One region of the Kutzneria viridogrisea DSM 43870 genome, then DNA from elsewhere that is predicted to be linked to it. Evidence: riboswitches for the same ligand, from Rfam matches in the RefSeq annotation. Region 1 holds a riboswitch; the other holds the start of a gene.

Region 1 (4,207 bases):
CGCCCTGCTGGCCAAACCCACCGAGCCTCCGACGAAACCGTTGCGGCACAACGGGTTCCTCAGCGGAGCGCTGGTCAACACGCTGAACCCGAAGATCGGCGTGTTCGCGATCTCGTTCCTGCCGCAGTTCTCCGGGCCGGGCCAGCTGCCGCTCGTGGCCTGCGCGGTGGTGTGGGTCCTGGTGGACACGGTCTGGTACCTGGCGGTGATCGCGCTGATCGGCCAGCTCGGCCGGTGGCTGCGCCAGGCGCGGGTGCGCCAGCGCCTGGAGCAGCTCACCGGCTTCGTGCTGATCGGACTCGGCGTCCGATTGGCGTTGCAGTCCCGTTAGCTGACCGGCTGCACGGACAGCACGGTGCTGGTCCACGGGCAGAACCGGTCACCGGTGATGGTGTGCGTGTCCACGTCCACGACCCGGCCGTCGCACACCTCGGTGGTGACGTCGGCCCAGGCGAAGTCGGCCGGGTCGATGGACCACTTGTGCCCGGTGTTCACGTCGGTCTGGCCGTAGACGATCTTGCCGTTCGGGATGCGCGGGACGTCGGTGCGGTGCGCCAGCAGGGCGCGGGCGTTGTCGATGTCGGCCTGGCGGACCAGCTTGACCTTGTAGGTGGCGCCGTCGGAGTCGGCGATGGTCACCACCTGCGGGGTGGTGGTAGCGGCGGCGGCCGGGGCGGCCGCGAGCACGGCGGCGGTCGCGGCGGTCAGCACAGCTGCGGTGAAGCGCATGGTGTTCTTCCTCGTTCCCCAGTGGTTACGAACACCAAATACGGTACTTTCGTCCCAGAAAATATCAAGGTAAGAACGGGCAGAAGCCGGACGTTTATAGGGTGATGGGCGGGTTTAGCGCCAGGTTGTTCGGCGATCAGGAGATGCGGCGCCAGGGAACACCGGGCAGGCCCGCCATCTCCTCCAGCGAGCGGCAGCGCACGAGCTCCTCGTCGCGCTCGGCGAGCACGAAGGCCCGGATCCGCTGCGCCTGGCCGCTGGTCGGCAGCTCGCCGACCAGCAGGAACGGCAGGGACAGCCGCCAGCCCCGCAGCACGGTGTCGCGCTGGCGGTGCGGGGCGCGCAGCACCGCACGGGCCACCCGCAGCGCGTGCTCGTTGCCGGTCATCCGTGTCGGGAAGCCCATGTGGTCCCACGCCCAGCGGCCCTCGTCGGCGACCTTGCAGCGCAGGCAGGACAGCGGCCCGGCGCCCAGTTCCGCGCCGCACGCGGAGCAGCGCAACAGGGTCATCGCCCAGTCGGTGCAGGTCCACGGGTGCCTGCCGACCTCGTCGGCCAGCAGCAGCTCGGCCAACTCCCGCTCCTCGGTGCCGCCGGGGGCCACCGACTTGGCCGCCAGCAGGGCCCGCCAGTCCGCCGCCCAGAACTGGTCGACCAGCTCAGCGCACACCGGACAGCTCGGGTAACCGCGTCCGGCGAGCTCGCCGCACGCGGGGCAGGGCTTCGCGCTGGCTGGGCGCACGGCCCGCCGCGCGCCCGGTGGAAACGGTTGATCGGCGGGCACGCCCCAGAAGGTACGCCGTGATCGTCTCGGGCACGCACGCTGGCATCAACGGGCAGCAGTCGCTAGCCTCGGGACCCGACAACTTCACATCACCGCGGGAGCTCGCGCCACAGCGGGCTGAGAGGGCGGCTGGAGTCGATCACGACCCGGTGCCGCCGACCGCCTGAACCTGTACTGGGTAATGCCAGCGTAGGGAGGATCTCGATGACATCGCAGAAGACTGCCCTGGACAGCCACGTCCGGCCCACTGTGACCACCGGCCCGATCTCCGGCTCGCACAAGGTCTACCTCGAAGGACCGGACGGCCTGCGCGTGCCGCAGCGCCGGGTGGAGCTGAGCAACGGCGAGCACCTGGACCTCTACGACACCTCCGGGCCCTACACCGACGAGTCGGCGACCATCGACGTCCACAGTGGACTCGAACCGCTGCGGGCGGGCTGGGTTGCCGAGCGCGAGCCGGTCAACGGGGCGGTGACCCAGCTGGCCTACGCCAAGGCGGGGATCATCACCAAGGAGATGGCGTTCTGCGCGCTGCGCGAGGGCGTGGACGCGGAGCTCGTGCGCCGCGAGGTGGAGATCGGGCGCGCGGTGATCCCGGTCAACCGCTGCCACCCGGAGTCCGAGCCGGCGATCATCGGCAAGAAGTTCCTTGTCAAGATCAACGCCAACATGGGCAACTCGGCGGTGACCTCCTCCATCGAGGAGGAGGTGGACAAGATGGTGTGGGCCGCCCGCTGGGGTGCCGACACGATCATGGACCTGTCCACCGGCAAGCGGATCCACGAGACCCGCGAGTGGATCATGCGCAACTCCCCGGTCCCGGTCGGCACGGTGCCGATCTACCAGGCACTGGAGAAGGTCAACGGGGACCCGACGAAGCTGTCCTGGGAGGTCTACCGGGACACCATCGTGGAGCAGTGCGAGCAGGGCGTGGACTACATGACCGTGCACGCGGGCGTGCTGCTGCGCTACGTGCCGCTGACCGCCAAGCGGGTCACCGGCATCGTGTCCCGGGGCGGCTCGATCATGGCCGCGTGGTGCCTGGCCCACCACCAGGAGAACTTCCTCTACACCAACTACGACGAGCTGTGCGAGATCCTACGCCGCTACGACGTGACCTTCTCGCTGGGTGACGGGCTGCGGCCGGGCTCCATCGCCGACGCCAACGACGAAGCGCAGTTCGCCGAGCTGCGCACGCTGGGCGAGCTGACGCACCGGGCCCGCGCCCTGGACGTGCAGGTGATGATCGAGGGTCCCGGCCACGTGCCGATGCACAAGATCGTGGAGAACGTGCGGCTGGAGGAGGAGCTCTGCGGGGAGGCGCCCTTCTACACGCTGGGCCCGCTGGCCACCGACATCGCCCCGGCCTACGACCACATCACCTCGGCCATCGGGGCGGCGCAGATCGCCTGGGCGGGCACCGCGATGCTCTGCTACGTCACGCCCAAGGAACACCTTGGCCTGCCCAACCGGGACGACGTGAAGACCGGCGTGATCACGTACAAGATCGCGGCGCACTCGGCGGACCTGGCCAAGGGCCACCCCAAGGCGCAGGAGCGGGACGACGCGCTGTCCCAGGCCAGGTTCGAGTTCCGCTGGAACGACCAGTTCAACCTGTCGCTGGACCCGGACACCGCGCGGTCCTTCCACGACGAGACCCTGCCCGCCGAACCGGCCAAGACCGCGCACTTCTGTTCCATGTGCGGGCCCAAGTTCTGTTCCATGAAGATCACTCAGGACGTGCGCAAGTACGCTGAGGAGCACAACCTGACGTCAGTGGAAGCGATCGAGGCTGGGATGGCGGAGATGTCCGAGGAGTTCGCGGCGCAAGGCAGGCAGGTCTACCTCCCGGTTGTCGAGGCATGAGCTCGACACCGCCGCGCGCGCTGACCATCGCCGGGACCGACTCCGGCGGTGGCGCGGGCATGCACGCCGACTGCAGGACCTTCTTCAGCTGCGGGGTGCACGCCACCACGGCGGTGACCGCGGTGACCGTGCAGAACTCCTTGGGGGTGACCGGTTTCACCGAGATCCCGCCCGAGGTGGTCGCCGCGCAGATCAGGGCCGTGGTCACCGACATCGGGGTGGGCGCGGCCAAGACCGGCATGCTCGCCTCGGCCGGGATCATCTCGGCCATCGCCGGGGCCTGCGACGAGGTCGGCATCGGACGCGGGCGGGAGATCCCGTTCGTGGTGGACCCGGTGTCGGCCTCGATGCACGGTGACCAGCTGCTGCACGACGACGCACTGGACGGCCTGCGCGGGGAACTGTTCCCGCGGGCCAGCCTCGTCACGCCGAACCTGGACGAGGTGCGGCTGCTCACCGGGATCGAGGTGACCTCGCGGGCGGGCATGCTCGACGCCGCCAAGGCCATGTACGAGCTGGGGCCGCAGTGGGTGCTGATCAAGGGCGGGCACCTGGCCAGCGACCCGGACTGCATGGACCTGCTCTACGACGGGGCCGACGTGGTCGAACTGCCCGGTCCCCGCTTCGACACCCGGCACACCCACGGCGGCGGGGACACGCTCGCCTCCGCCATCACCTCGGCCCTGGCCAAGGGCGCGGACATGCCCGAGGCCGTGGCCTTCGGCAAGCGCTTCGTGGTGCGCGCCGTGGAGGCGGCCTACCCGCTCGGCGGCGGGGTCGGCCCGGTGTCGAACTTCTGGCGCCTGTCCGCGGACCCGATCTGACTGT
Region 2 (4,207 bases), 420 kb from region 1:
CCGGCGGTCGGTGTGCGCCCACAGGCCGCCCACCGTCCTGGCCACCACCGCCACGTTGAAGAAGGCGTTCGCCAGCACGATCGACAGCACCCCGCCGTCGGGCAGCAGGGCGCGGAACGCCAGGCCGACGACCACCGTGGGCAGCACGAACGGCACGACGATCAGCACCCGCAGCAGGCCCATGCCCGGCAGTGCGCAGCGCGCCAGCACGTAGGCCAGCGGCATGCCAGCCAGCACCGCGACGGCCGTCGCCGCTGCCGCCTGCCCCACCGTGAACCCGACGAGCCGCCAGGTGTCGGCGCTGGTCAGCACGTCCAGCACCCCGCCGTCCCGCAGGCCGAGGCCCAGGATGGAGGCCACCGGCCAGGCGAAGAACAGGCCGAGGAAGACCAGCGGCAGCAGGGCCAGCCCCAGCAGCCCTAGCGCGCGGGCCGACACGGGTTGTCCACAGCCGCCGAGTTGTCCACATGTGGATCTTCAGCAAGATCAGGTGTCGGGGTGGGGCGGTAGACTGGTGCTGGGGACGCCCCCCTGGGAGTGGCGGGGGACGCACACCAGTAGGGGGAGTTGATCACCCCTGCACCAGCTTGCGCCACTGCTGCACCCACTGCTCGCGGTTGGCCTGCACCTGGTCGGCGGGCAGCTGAGCGGGCTTGTCCGGCAGCGGGGCGGCGGTCTTCCAGCTGTCCGGCAGGGCGACACCGGCGCGGGCCGGGTAGACGTACATCTGCTCGGCGACCTGCGACTGGAACTTCTGCGACAGCAGGAAGTCGAGCACCTTCCTGGCGTCCTCGGGGTTCTTGGCCCCGGCGAGCACCCCCGCGTACTCCACCTGGCGGTAGCAGGTGTCCAGCAGGGCCTTGGTCCGCCCCTGCTCGGACGGCGGCGAGGACGCGTAGCTCACCACGATCGGCCGGTGCCCCTTGCCGCTGGACCCGGAGAAGTCCTGGCTGTACGCCTCGGTCCAGCCCGCGTCCACCTTCACGCCGTTGGCCTTGAGCCTGGTCCAGTAGTCCTGCCAGCCGTTCTGGCCGTTCGCGGCGATCGTGCCGAGCAGGAACGCCAGCCCCGGCGAGGAGGTCGCGGGGTCCTCGACCACCAGCAGGTCCTTGTACCGCGGGTCGATCAGGTCGGCGTAGCTGGCCGGCGCGGGCAGGCCCTTCTGGGTGAACCAGCCGGTGTCCACGTTGAGGCACACGTCACCCACGTCCACGGCGGTCAGCCGACCCGTGTCGTCCAGCTTGTAGCGCTGCGGGCCCTGCTCCGCCTCGGGGCTCCGGTACTCCGCGAACACGCCCTCGCCCAGCGCCCGCGAGGCGAAGGTGCTGTCCACCCCGTAGGCGAGATCCCCGATCGGGTTGGACTTGGTCAGCACCAGCTTCGTGGTCAGCGCCCCGGCATCCCCGTTCGGGCTGACCGTGACCTTGATGCCGGAGGTCTTCTGGAACTCCTCGAACGTGGCCTTGTCCACCTGCCACGAGTCGTGCGTGACCAGGGTGACCGCGTGTGACTGGTTCTGCGACTGCCCGCCGGACAGTGAGCACCCGGCGGCCAGTGCCGCGACGAGCAGCGCGGCGCCCAGTCTTGCCTGCTTGGCCAAGTCTCCTCCAGGTGACCTGCTCGCGCGCGAACACATCACCCGTGGCCTCCCTACACCGGCATGACCCGGATCAGGTGCATACGGTCGAGAGCTCGCGCGCTCTCCTCTCAGCCCGGCGGTACCGGACTCCCGTGGCTGATGGGCAGCCTACGCGGCGGCGGGCGGTGCGGAGGACCACCATGGGGTCATGGCCGAATTGCTCAGTGACGATCAGGTGGCCCAGGCGCTGACGAAGCTGGAGAGCTGGCAGCAGAACGGCGCCGCGCTCACGCGCAGCGCCGAACTGGCCAGCTTCCCGCAGGCGATCGCGGTGGTGAACCGCATCGCCGAGATCGCCGAGAACAACAACCACCACCCCGACATGCAGATCAGCTGGCGGACCGTGGTGTTCCGGTGCAGCACCCACTCGGCGGGTGGCATCACCGCACTGGACGTGTCCCTGGCCGAGGAGATCGACGGCGTGCTGGAGGTGTTCGCTCAGACCAGCGAGTAGAGCAGCTGCCTGCCCTGCTCGGCGTTGCGGGGCAGGCACAGCACGTCATAGCGGCGTGCCACCAACTGGCTGTGCGAGACGAAGTCGCGCTTGCCCCGGGTGGCGGCGTAGCTGATCGCCGCGAAGATCATGCTGGAGCCCACACCGGCGACCAGTCCGATCAGGATCGGCAGCAGGCCAGCGCCCGGGGTGAACATCGTCAGCAGCAGGCCGACGAACAGACCGAACCAGGCACCCGAGGCGGCCGCCGCACCGAGCACGCGGCCCCAGGTCAGCCGGGCCGCGACACGCTCGACCACCATCGGCTCCACGCCGACGATCGTCACGTCCTGCACCGGGAAGTCGTTGTCCGCCAAGTGGTCCACGGCGCGCTGCGCCTGCTCGTAGGTGTCGTAGGAGGCGATCGGCCAGCCAGAGGGCAACGTCGGCAGGCCGGAAGTCGTGGGGTTGGCTGCGAATGCGGTGGTCATCGTGGTAGCTCCTTCCAGCTCTACACCCGTTCCAACGCGTGGCGGTGCCGGATTCGTGCCGGGCTGGGCGAAGTCCACAGGAGACTCTCAGATGTGAGGTGCACTACTGCCGCAACATGGGTACCCCCTCGTGCGTCTCAAGAAGTGGGGAGAGCGCGACTAGGGGATGTTGAAGATGATCAAGACTGTTCGGGGAGCCGCCGCCGGTGCGGTGGCGCTGGTGTTGACCGTTCTGTTCGCGGCGCAGGCTCAGGCCGCGCCGGGCAAGGCCGCTGCCGTGACGCAACAGGGCGACTGGGACGTGGTGTTCGCGGGCGTGGTCGGCCTGGCCATGCTCGGCCTGGCCTGCGGCGTGATCTTCTACGCCGCCCGCCACCGCGACGCGGAGCGCTGAACTACGCCGGTCATGGCGCCGACACCACGGTCGGCGTCATGACTGTTCGGCCGAACTGGATGAGCCCTCCACGTGCCGAGGGCTGGCACGCGGACGACCTCGATGAACTGGACGAAGCGCCCCGGCACACGGAACTCATCGATGGGGCGCTCGTCTTCAGGCTGGTGCCGCAGCGAACCTGGCACGGCCGCCTGGTCACCGCACTGACCGCTCAGGCGCCGAGCGGAATCGGGGTGGAACGCGAGATGACGCTCCGCCTCGACAAGCACAACCGGCCCGAACCGGACGTGATCGTCACCTCGGCCGCCTTCGACCCGGACCGCACCTGGTTCTCACCAGCAGACGTGCTGCTCGTGGTTGAAGTCGTGTCGCCCGAGTCCACTCACCGTGACCGCACGGTCAAGCTGCGCAAGTACGCAGAGGCGGGCATCCCGCACTACTGGCTTGTCGACGAAGAAGACATCAGCACCACCGTGCACACCTACGAGCTCGACGCGCCCACCAGGACTTATGTCGCAGCTGGCATCTTCCGGGACACGCTTGAGCGTCCAGTACCGTTCCCGATCAGCCTGGACCTCGGGGCGCTCGTCCGCCCGAAATCCAGCTGACCCACCTCACCTGTCCGCGCGACCATCGGGGCGTGTCAGTCCAGGTCAGGTCCACCACCCAGCACGTCGACCTCGTGGTCAGCGCCGTGCACCGGGTGCTGCGCGACTACGCGCCGGAGGCGGTGCACGTGGTCATCGGAGACTTGGAGCCCAAACACAGCAGCTTCACGCTCACCGCGAGCTTCGAGGGTGGCATGACGATCGGCCACGCGGTGCTTGCCACCGAGGACGCCGAGGACGTGTGCGTGGCGGTCGCCGACCAGCTCCAGGACATGGCGATCGAGAACCGGTTCGGGGCCTGGCCGAGGTGCCCAGGCCACACCCACCCACTGTGGCCGAGTCGCACCGGGGACGTTGCCAGCTGGGTGTGCCCGACCGAACCGGCGCACTGCACCAGGCCGATCGGGCGACTGCTCACACGTTGAGCTCTGGGCGGCCACCTAAAAATGCTGTAGTTGGCAGAAATGTATAGAAGATCAACCATTGCAGACCCATTGATGGTGACCATCGCTGACGCGCTCGCGGGGCAAGTGGCGATCGGCGCACGTGACCAGCACACGGAGTTGGAACAGCACGTCCGGGAGAAGGACGTCCTGGTCTCCGTGTTGGACGAGGCCCAGCAGGCGCCCAGCGATGTCGTGC

Evidence for each region. A riboswitch is a leader RNA that binds a small molecule or an ion and turns the genes downstream of it on or off. The one in region 1 is predicted to bind thiamine pyrophosphate.
Region 2: another riboswitch for thiamine pyrophosphate. It lies ahead of KALB_RS04520 (thiamine ABC transporter substrate-binding protein); the one in region 1 lies ahead of thiC (phosphomethylpyrimidine synthase ThiC).

Annotation. Positions count from the first base shown of each region.
Region 1 covers NZ_CP007155.1:524,347-528,553, reverse strand. Annotated here, with positions in the region: gene KALB_RS02570 (LysE family translocator) at 1-331, shown strand, start outside; gene KALB_RS46265 (BP74-related protein) at 328-729, opposite strand; gene KALB_RS02560 (hypothetical protein) at 866-1,513, opposite strand; TPP riboswitch at 1,598-1,726, shown strand; gene thiC (phosphomethylpyrimidine synthase ThiC) at 1,718-3,379, shown strand; gene thiD (bifunctional hydroxymethylpyrimidine kinase/phosphomethylpyrimidine kinase) at 3,376-4,203, shown strand.
Region 2 covers NZ_CP007155.1:939,601-943,807, reverse strand. Annotated here, with positions in the region: gene KALB_RS04525 (ABC transporter permease) at 1-438, opposite strand, end outside; gene KALB_RS04520 (thiamine ABC transporter substrate-binding protein) at 572-1,636, opposite strand; TPP riboswitch at 1,631-1,743, opposite strand; gene KALB_RS04515 (4a-hydroxytetrahydrobiopterin dehydratase) at 1,788-2,093, shown strand; gene KALB_RS04510 (YflT domain-containing protein) at 2,078-2,563, opposite strand; gene KALB_RS04505 (hypothetical protein) at 2,739-2,957, shown strand; gene KALB_RS04500 (Uma2 family endonuclease) at 2,996-3,565, shown strand; gene KALB_RS43630 (hypothetical protein) at 3,598-3,990, shown strand.